2 regions of the Paraburkholderia sp. JHI2823 genome follow, and region 1 is predicted to be linked to the other one. Evidence: riboswitches for the same ligand, from Rfam matches in the RefSeq annotation. Region 1 holds a riboswitch; the other holds the start of a gene.

Region 1 (4,727 bases):
ATCAGGTGATCGACGATCACGGCCTGGGCGCGGCGCTTGGCCTGGCTGCCCTCGCCCGGATCGTTGACGATGAACGGATAGAGATGCGGCAGCGGGCCGAGCGCCATGTCGGGCCAGCAGGTGTCGGAGAGCGCCACGCTCTTGCCCGGCAGCCACTCGAGATTGCCGTGCTTGCCCACGTGTGCGATGGCATCGATGCCGAACGTCTCGCGCAGCCAGAAGTAGAACGCGAGGTACGCGTGCGGCGGCACGAGTTCGGCGTCGTGATAGTTCGCGTAGGTGTCGTCGCCGCGCGAGCGTGAAGGCTGGATGCCCACGAACACCTGGCCGCAGCGCCAGCCCGCAATCATGAAGCGGCCGCGCCGCACCGTGGGATCGTCTTCGGGCGCGCCCCAGCGCGCGATCAGCGCGTTCTGCGCCTCGACGGGCAACCGCGAGAAGCGCGCGCGATAGTCGTCGAGCGGCAGGCTTTGCCACGCGGGACGCAGCGCACGCGTATCGGGATCGTTGGTCACGCCCTGCGTGAGGATGCGCATGAGGGCGTCGCCGTCTTCCGGCACGTCGGCCACGCGATAGCCTTCGTCGCGCAACATCCGCAAGATGCCGACCACCGAGGCCGGCGTGTCGAGCCCCACGCCATTGCCGATGCGTCCTTCGCTCATCGGGTAGTTCGCGAGCACGAGCGCGAGTTTTTTCTCTTCGTTGCGCAGGCTGCGCAAGCGGCACCAGCGGCGCGCGAGTTCCGCGACGAACGCGACGCGTTCGATATCGGGCTGATAGCGCACGACATCGACTTGCGTCTCTTTGCAGTGGTACGCAAGCCCCTTGAAGCTGATCGCGCGTGTGATCACGCGGCCGTCCACTTCGGGCAGCGCGATATGCATGGCGATGTCGCGCGAGTTCAGACCGTGGTTGTCCTTCACCCAGTCTTCGCGATTGCCGCCGCTCAGGATCACCTGAAGCACGGGGGCGTCGCCGGCCAGGGCGAGCGGCTCGGGGTCGTCTAGCGACGAGGCCGCGAAGGCCGTCGTGTTCAAAACCAGCGCAACATCGTGCTCGGCCGCGAGTTGATCGAGCACGTCGCGGCTCAGCGTGTCCTTGAGCGAAGTGATCGCGAGCGGCAGCGGATTCATGCCGCGTTCGATCAGCGCTGTGATCAGCGCATCGAATGCAGCCGTGTTGGCGGCCTGCAAGTGCGCCTTGTAGAACAGCAGCGCGACGACGGGCGCGCCGGGTTGCCAACGCGCGCGCCATTCGTCGATGGTCGCGACGTCGCGCTGCGGGCAGTAGAGCGCGGCGGCCGGCAGCACGACGGGCGGCGCGGGCTCGCTGCCCCATTCGAATGCGCGCCACGCGAGCGCGCGCAGGAACGATTCGGCGTTGGCCGCGCCACCCTCACGAAGATAACGCCACAGCAGGCGGCAAAATTCGGGCTCGGCGCGGCTCTTCGCGATGAGATTGGGGTCTTCCTGAAGGTCGCCGGAAAACATCGCGAGCAGCTGCCCGCGGCGCTCCGCCAGCGACACGACCTGCTCGATGCCGTACGGCCAGTACGTCTCGCCGCCCAGATGGTCGACCACGACGACGCGCGCGTGCTGCAAGACGTCCTCGACGTAGAAGTCCACCGAGGCGGGCTGGCGCAGATACGTGACGTTCGCGAGCCGCACGCCCGGGAATCCTGCGGGCAGGCGCGGCACGACGCTCGCGAGCAGCGCGAGCGTCGTGTCCGCCGAACTGAGCACGACGATCTCGGCGGGCTGCTGATCGATGCGGATGACGCCCTGCGTGTCGTCGACGAAACCGCCCGGCGTGGTGCGCAGCAAATGCATGTTGCGGCCTCGTGTCGCTCAGCGTTTCGAAGTACGAAGCATTGCGCGATGTGCGCGCGAATGTGCGCTCACTTGGCGCCCGCGGTCTGCACGTTCGCGAGTGCCGCGTCGAACGCCTGCTGCAGCGTCGCGCCATCGAGGTCTTCGCCGATCAGCACGAAGCGGCTCGCGAGCGGCTGCGCCGCGCTTTCCTGCGCGTTCCAGCGGCGGTCGAAATAGCTGTCGAAACGGCGGCCCACGCCTTGCACGACGAGACGCATGGGCGCGCCCGGCAGCGCGGCGAATCCCTTCACGCGATAGATCGTGTGCGCGTCGACGAGTTGTTGCAGCGCCTCGATCACGGTCTCGCGCGAAGCCGCCGCGCCCGACACCACGACCGAATCGAACTCGTCGTGGTGGTGATCGGCATCGTCGGCGGAACCATGATGATCGTGGCGCAGATGAATGCTCTCCTCCGCAGCCGATTCGAGCCCGAGCAGCGTATGCAGGTCGAGCTTGCCGTGCTGCGCGCGCACGATCTTCACCTGCGCCGGCAGTTCTTCGCGCAGCGCGGCGACGAGCGCGTCCTGGCCCGCTTCGTCGAGCAGATCGGTCTTGTTGAGGATGACGAGATCGGCAGACGAAAGCTGGTCTTCGAACAGCTCGTGCAGCGGCGACTCGTGATCGAGATTCGGGTCGGCGCGGCGCTGCGCGTCCACGGCCTGCGGATCTTCGGCGAACTGGCCGCTCGCCGCCGCGGGACCGTCCACGACGGTGACGACCGCATCGACGGTGAACGCGTTGCGGATCGACGGCCAGTTGAACGCTTGCACGAGCGGCTTGGGCAGCGCCAGACCCGAGGTTTCGATCAGCACGTGATCGATCTCACCGCGGCGCTCGAGCAGTTGCTCCATCACCGGAAAGAACTCTTCCTGCACAGTGCAGCACAGGCACCCGTTCGCGAGTTCGTAGAGCTGGCCTTGCGTTTCGTTGCCGTTCTCGTCGCAGCCAATGCCGCAGCCACGCAGAATTTCGCCGTCGATGCCGAGTTCGCCGAATTCGTTGACGATGACCGCCACGCGCAAGCCATCCGCGTGCTGGAGAATGTGACGCAGCAGCGTGGTTTTGCCGCTGCCGAGAAAGCCCGTCACGATCGTGACCGGAGTCTTGCGCATTTGCATGAAGTGCTCCTGTGCCGCCAGGCGACAAGCGGGGCTATGTGTGCGTCGCGTTGGCCGTTCATGAGGGCGTCGTATTGCGAGAACGCACGTCTGCCTGCATGTGCGGTCACGCGTAACGATTCAGACAACCCTGCAGGGACGAACGGCCAGAGACGCACCAGGCCACGCCCGGCTGACGTATGAAAATCACGGACCCGGCACCGCATCCCCGCAGCGCGAATCCCACGTATCTGGCCGGTATCCGGACTGACGAAACGCCGCTTCGCCTTCCCGCGCGAGCGGCCTTGCGGCTGCATCGCGCAGTGGCGTGGACTGCTTGAAGCATGGAAGCGGCTTGCGGCATTCGTTCGAACGCCGCGCTCGTTGTACCGTTGCGGGTGCAGTTCAGGTTGGCCGTGCCCGAGGCGGGATGGCTCCCTGATTCCCGTTTAACTGCGCGCGCAGTATTGAATCGCGCACGCGAGCACCAGAGTGCGTGCGAGTGTAGGCGCGGGGCGTCTGCGCGTCAAGGAAGGCGTGGGCCGCAGGGCCTGTGCTATCGTAGCGCGCATCCGGCAGCGGCCGGGCACGCTCACCTTGCCGCCTGTCTTCTCTGTTCGACTCACGCCTTCGATCGACGCTCTCGCCTGTGAATCTCGCCTCGCCGTCCGCTCCAGTCGAAACCGCAGATGGCGCGCCGCTGCTCGTGGTCGGCATCGGCTGCCGGCGCGGCGTGACGCTAGCGCAAGTCGAGGCCGCGGTGCGCGCCGCGCTCGGCGAGTGGCCGCTCGAGCGGGTAACGGCCGTTGCGACGCTCGACGCCAAAGCCGGCGAGTCGGCATTGCAGGCATTTTGTGCGGCGCATGCACTACCGCTGTGCGCCTACACGCGTGAGCAAATCGCCGCGACATGCACGCAAGCGCCGCCTTGCGCAGCCGCGCAAGCACGGTACGGTGTCGACGGTGTGTGCGAACCGTGCGCCAGGCTCGCGGCCAACGGCGGTCCCCTCGTGCGCAGCAAGATCGCGCTCGATGGCGTAACGGTCGCGATCGCGCAGCACCGCATCGCGAATGTGCCATCGAACACCGCCTCATTCACATCACAAAAAGCCGACACCCGACGATGAAAACCGACCCCGAATCGCACCAACGCATGACGCAACGCCGCCGCGAGGGCCACGAGAAGAAGCAGGCCGCCGCGACGCTCGAAAAAGGCCTTCTGATCGTCAACACGGGCAACGGCAAGGGCAAGAGCACGGCCGCGTTCGGCATGGCCGTGCGCATGCTCGGCCACGGCATGAAGCTCGGCGTCGTGCAGTTCATCAAGGGCGCGCTGCACACGGCCGAACGCGATTTTCTCGGCAGCGTCGCGCACTGCGATTTCGTGACGATGGGCGACGGCTACACCTGGAACACGCAGAATCGCGACGGCGACATCGCCACCGCGCGCAAGGGCTGGGACGAGGCGAAGCGCATGATCGAGAGCGGCGAGTACGCGATGGTGATCCTCGACGAACTCAACACAGTGCTCAAGTACGAGTACCTGCCGCTCGACGAAGTGCTCGGCGTGATCGCGTCGCGCGCGCCGCACGTGCACGTGGTCATCACGGGCCGCCATGCCCCGGAGGCGCTCATCGAGGCCGCCGATCTCGTCACGGAAATGCGGCTCGTCAAGCATCCGTATCGCGAGCAAGGCGTGAAGGCGCAAAAGGGCGTGGAGTTCTAGGCGCATGGGCGCAAAGCTTGCCTGCCCCGCCCTC
Region 2 (4,727 bases), on a different contig from region 1:
TGCCCGCGTTTTCCGGCGTCTACGACGACCGCCAGATTGCCGACCTCGTCGCCTGGGTGCGGGGCGCCTGGTCGACGAAGCCGGCCTGGCCCGACGCCGAACCGCTCGTCGCCAGGCTCAGAAAGGAGAACAGTGCGCGATGATTTCACTCAACGTCAACGGCGTCCAGCACGCGCTCGACATCGACCCTTCCACGCCGCTGCTCTACGCGCTGCGCAACGACCTCGAGCTGCACGGCGCCAGGTTCGGCTGCGGGCTCGGCCAATGCGGCGCCTGCACGGTGATCGTCGACGGCGAGGCGACCTTCTCGTGCCTCGTCCCCGTCGGCGCGATCGGCACGCGGCGCGTGCGCACGCTCGAAAGCCTGGGCAGCGCGGAACATCCCGGCGCGCTGCAGCAGTCGTTCATCAAGCATCAGGCGGCGCAGTGCGGGTACTGCATCGCGGGCATGATCATGCGCGCGCAGGCGCTGCTCGAACGCAACCCGCATCCGACCGAGCACGAAATGCGCTCGCACATGGAGCCCAACCTGTGCCGCTGCGGCACGCACATGCGCATTCTCGCGGCCATCCGCGAAGTCGCGGGCCTGCCTGCGCCGAAGTCCGGCGCCCCGGCCGCGCAACCCGTCCCCGCCGCGAAGACCGCATCATGAGCCACCACGACGATCCGATCGACGAGAGCCGCCGCCACTTCATGATTTCGGGCGCGCTCTTCGTCGCGTTCAGCCTGGTCAAGGGCACCGATGCGCTCGCCCAGGAAGTCATCGCCGATGAAGGCGCCGCCGTGCACATTGGCAAGGACACCCAGGCACTTGCCGGCAGCCTCAAGACCAATCCGTTCCTCGACGCGTGGATCAAGATCACGCCCGAAGGCAAGGTCACGGTGTTCACCGGCAAGGTGGAGCTCGGCACCGGCGTGCGCACGGCGCTGCTCCAGGTGGCCGCCGAAGAGCTGGACATGGCCCCCTCGCTCATTACGTTCCTCATGGCCGATACGGGTGCGTCGCCGGACGAGGGGCTCACAGCCGGCAGCCATACCATGGCCGACAGCGGCAGCGCGCTGCTCAATGCCGCCGCGCAGGTGCGCGGCCTGCTGGTCGATGCCGCTGCGAAGCACTTCGGCGTCGATGCCAGTGCGCTCGCTGCCAGCGACGCCGTCATTCACGCCCGGGACGGCCGCACGATGACCTTCGGCGAGGCCGTCGGCCTCGTGGATCTGCATCGCAGTGCGAGCTCCAGCTCTCCGCTCAAGGACCCGAAGACGTTCCGGACCATCGGCACGGCGTTGCCGCGGCTCGACATCCCGTCGAAAGTCACGGGCGGCGCGAGCTACGTCCAGGACATGCAATTGCCCGGCATGCTGCATGCACGCGTGGTGATGCCGCCCGTGTACGACGCGAAGCTCCTCGCGTACGACGAAGCCGCGATCACGAAGATGCCCGGCGTCGTGCGGATCGTGCGCAACGGCAGCATGCTGGCCGTGGTCGCGCAAGGCGAATGGCAGGCCGTGGTCGCGCAGCGCGCGCTCTCGGCCAGCGCGCAGTGGTCGCCGGGGCGCGCGTTGCCGGACCCGGCAACGGTGCATCGCGACCTCAAGCAGATCGCTACCCAGCAGATCAAGATCGCGGATCACCATGCGCCGATGGCGCCCGCCGCGAAAACGGTCAACGCACGCTTCATCAAGCGCTATCTGCTGCACGGCTCGATCGGCCCTTCCTGTGCCGTTGCGCATCTCGATGGGAACCAGCTCACCGTCTGGACCCATTCGCAGGGCGTCTATCCGCTGCGCGACGCGCTGGCCGAAATGCTGTCGATGCAAAAGGAGAACGTGCGCTGCATCCACGCCGAAGGCTCCGGCTGCTACGGCCACAACGCCGCGGACGACGCCGCCGCCCATGCCGCGCTGATCGCGGCCGCCATGCCTGGGCATCCCGTGCGAGTGCAATGGATGCGCGAGCAGGAACACACGTGGGATCACTTCACGCCGGCCATGGTGACGGAAGTGAAGGCGTCCATCGACGCGAGCGGCAAGATCGTGGACTGGCATTATGCGCTGTGGAGCAGCTCGCACAACGAGCGCATCGTCAACGCTGGGCGCCTGCTGCCGGCGCGCATGCTCGAAAAGCCTTTCGTTTCCGCGCCGTCCACGCCCATGCTGCAACCCGAGGGCGGCGGCGACCGCAACGCGATTCCGCTGTACACGCTGCCGAACATCGAGGTGATGAACCACTTTTCGCCGACCATGCCTTTGCAGACTTCGGCAATGCGTTCGCTCGGCGCTCATACCAACGTGTTCGCCATCGAGAGCGTGATGGACGAACTGGCGCATATGGCCGGCATCGACCCGGTCGAGTTCCGGCTGCGCCATCTCGACGATCCGCGCGCCGGGGACGTGATCCGGCTTGCGGCGAAGCAGTTCGGCTGGCCGCGTGCGCCGCGCGCGCGCAATCGCGGCGTGGGTTTTGCGTTCGCGAAGTACAAGAACCTGATGGGCTATGTCGCCATTGCCGTCGAAGTTTCAGTGGAGCCCGAGACGGGGCTCGTGAAGCTTGAGCAGGCGGTGGCCGCCGTGGATTGCGGCCAGGTCGTGAACCCCGATGGCGTGCGCAACCAGATCGAAGGCGGCATCGTGCAGTCGGCAAGCTGGACGCTCCATGAAGAACTGCGCTACGACACGCACCGCATTCGCAGCTTCGACTGGGGCACCTATCCGATCCTGCGCTTTTCGTCCGTGCCGGCGCGCATCGACGTCCATCTGATCGACCGGCCAGGCGCGCCATTCCTCGGCACGGCGGAGGCGTCGATGGGCCCCACGGCGGGGGCGCTCGTCAACGCGCTGTTCGACGCCACGGGCAAGCGCGTGCGCGAAATGCCGCTCGCCGGCGACACGCTGAGAAAGCTCATCGAGGTCTGACGCGTGGATTTCCGCCCGCACGGCGCGGCGCGGGCGACACGGCTAGCGCTTGCCGTCCAGCGTGCAAACGCCGCACGATCCATTCGAGCTGCGCGGCGAGGCGCCTTTTCGCCACACTTCCCGCACGAAAGGTTGACGCGCGCGATGCACGCCGATTACCCTTGCGCGCTGATGGTTCCCGGCGACGGGATCAAAAGGGAACGCAGTGAAAGACTGCGGCTGCCCCCGCAACTGTGAGCGGCGAGTCCATGCCAGACAGGGCCACTGGGAAACCGGGAAGGCCGGCAACGGACGGCGACCCGCGAGCCAGGAGACCTGCCATCAGCCGAGTCCAGCAGCCGCAGCGGGCGGGGTGCCCCAATGCGCAAGCACCGCCATGAAGCGGCGGTCGCCCGTTGCGAGGACAGCCCGTGTTCAGGAGCTGTTTCCAGCCATCGCCTCATGAAGTTCCAGCAATTCGTCTTTACCTCCGCCGTGCTCGCGTGCGCATGGCAAGCCGCGCATGCCGCAGGCGTTGCATCGCCCACGCAGGTGCAGCAGCAAGAGCAGCCAGGCGACGACGCCACGCTGCCCAACATCCTTGTCGTCGGCGACGCACAGCATCTGCCGCAATCGTTCGACCAGCGCTACGCGAGCACCCAGGTGCTCACGCGCGAAGATCTCGACCGGCTCTCCCCCATCGAGCCGAGCATCACGCAGGCGCTCGCCACGCTCCCCAACGTCACCGTCTCCCAAAGCGGCGGCCCGGGCGCCTATACGGGCGTGAGCATACGCGGGTCGTCGGCGAGCCAGGTCCCTGTGTTCATCGACGGCATACGCGTGGGCTCGCCCACCACGGGCATCGCGGAATGGGCCGATCTGCCGACCGCCTCGTTCGACCGTGTCGAGGTGATTTCGGGTCCCGCGGCCGCTTCGTTCGGCGCCGACGCCGTGGGCGGCGTCGTGCAGCTTTTCACGCGCCACGCGTCGAATCAGCCGAATCAGACCACGGTCTCGTTCGGCGGCGGCACGAACAGCACCTTCGACACGCAGTTGCGCACCTCGGGCACGATCCCCTCTACCGTGCCGCTTTCCGCGTTGAGCGGCCTCACGTATTCGCTGGGCCTGCACGACTACAACACGGCCGGGATCGACGCGACGCAGCCCTGGGCCTTCGGCCACGAAGACGGCCGTAACCCGTACCACGCGCAGAACCTGGACGCGCGCCTCGGCTACGCGCACGACAACTGGTCGGTCTCGACTTTCGCGCTCTACCACCGCTCCGATCTCTCGTACGACAACCTGGGCGGCAATAACCGCCAGCGCGACAACCAGCTCACGACCGGCCTCGCGTTCCATCTCGACATCACGCCGACCACGCAGTTCGATCAGTCCGTGGGCTACGCGACGGATCGTCAGTTCCTCTATTCGAACGACCCGACGATCCCGACCGACGAGATCGACTCGACGCGCTTTTCCACCTCGACGTCGGTCACGCACCAGGAGAGGGGGCACACGCTCTTCGGCATGCCGCTGGAAGGCGAGACGAAGCTCGCCTACGACTACACGCGCGAGATGGCGTTCCTGCCGGTGGATATACCGGGCGGCCTGCCCGCGCGCAACGATTCCGCCGTGTCGATGCACCAGTCCACCACGCTCGGGGCGCTCACGCTGTTTCTCGCGGGGCGCCACGAGATCGTGCAGGGGCAGTCGGTGAATACGGGCAACGTCGCCCTCTCGTGGGCGATCACGCCCGTTTACACGGCGCGCGTTTCCTATGGCAACGCGTTCCGCCTGCCCACGTTCAACGACCTCTACTATCCGACCTACTCGAA

Evidence for each region. A riboswitch is a leader RNA that binds a small molecule or an ion and turns the genes downstream of it on or off. The one in region 1 is predicted to bind cobalamin.
Region 2: another riboswitch for cobalamin. It lies ahead of VSR34_RS23820 (TonB-dependent receptor); the one in region 1 lies ahead of cobW (cobalamin biosynthesis protein CobW).

Annotation. Positions count from the first base shown of each region.
Region 1 is NZ_JAYMRY010000025.1:47,589-52,315, forward strand. It holds gene cobN (cobaltochelatase subunit CobN) at 1-1,829, opposite strand, end outside; gene cobW (cobalamin biosynthesis protein CobW) at 1,898-2,989, opposite strand; cobalamin riboswitch at 3,204-3,475, opposite strand; gene VSR34_RS24250 (cobalamin biosynthesis protein) at 3,669-4,094, shown strand; gene cobO (cob(I)yrinic acid a,c-diamide adenosyltransferase) at 4,091-4,693, shown strand; gene VSR34_RS24260 (cobyrinate a,c-diamide synthase) at 4,698-4,727, shown strand, end outside.
Region 2 is NZ_JAYMRY010000024.1:67,081-71,807, reverse strand. It holds gene VSR34_RS23835 (c-type cytochrome) at 1-143, shown strand, start outside; gene VSR34_RS23830 ((2Fe-2S)-binding protein) at 140-652, shown strand; gene VSR34_RS23825 (molybdopterin cofactor-binding domain-containing protein) at 649-2,913, shown strand; cobalamin riboswitch at 3,069-3,251, shown strand; gene VSR34_RS23820 (TonB-dependent receptor) at 3,355-4,727, shown strand, end outside.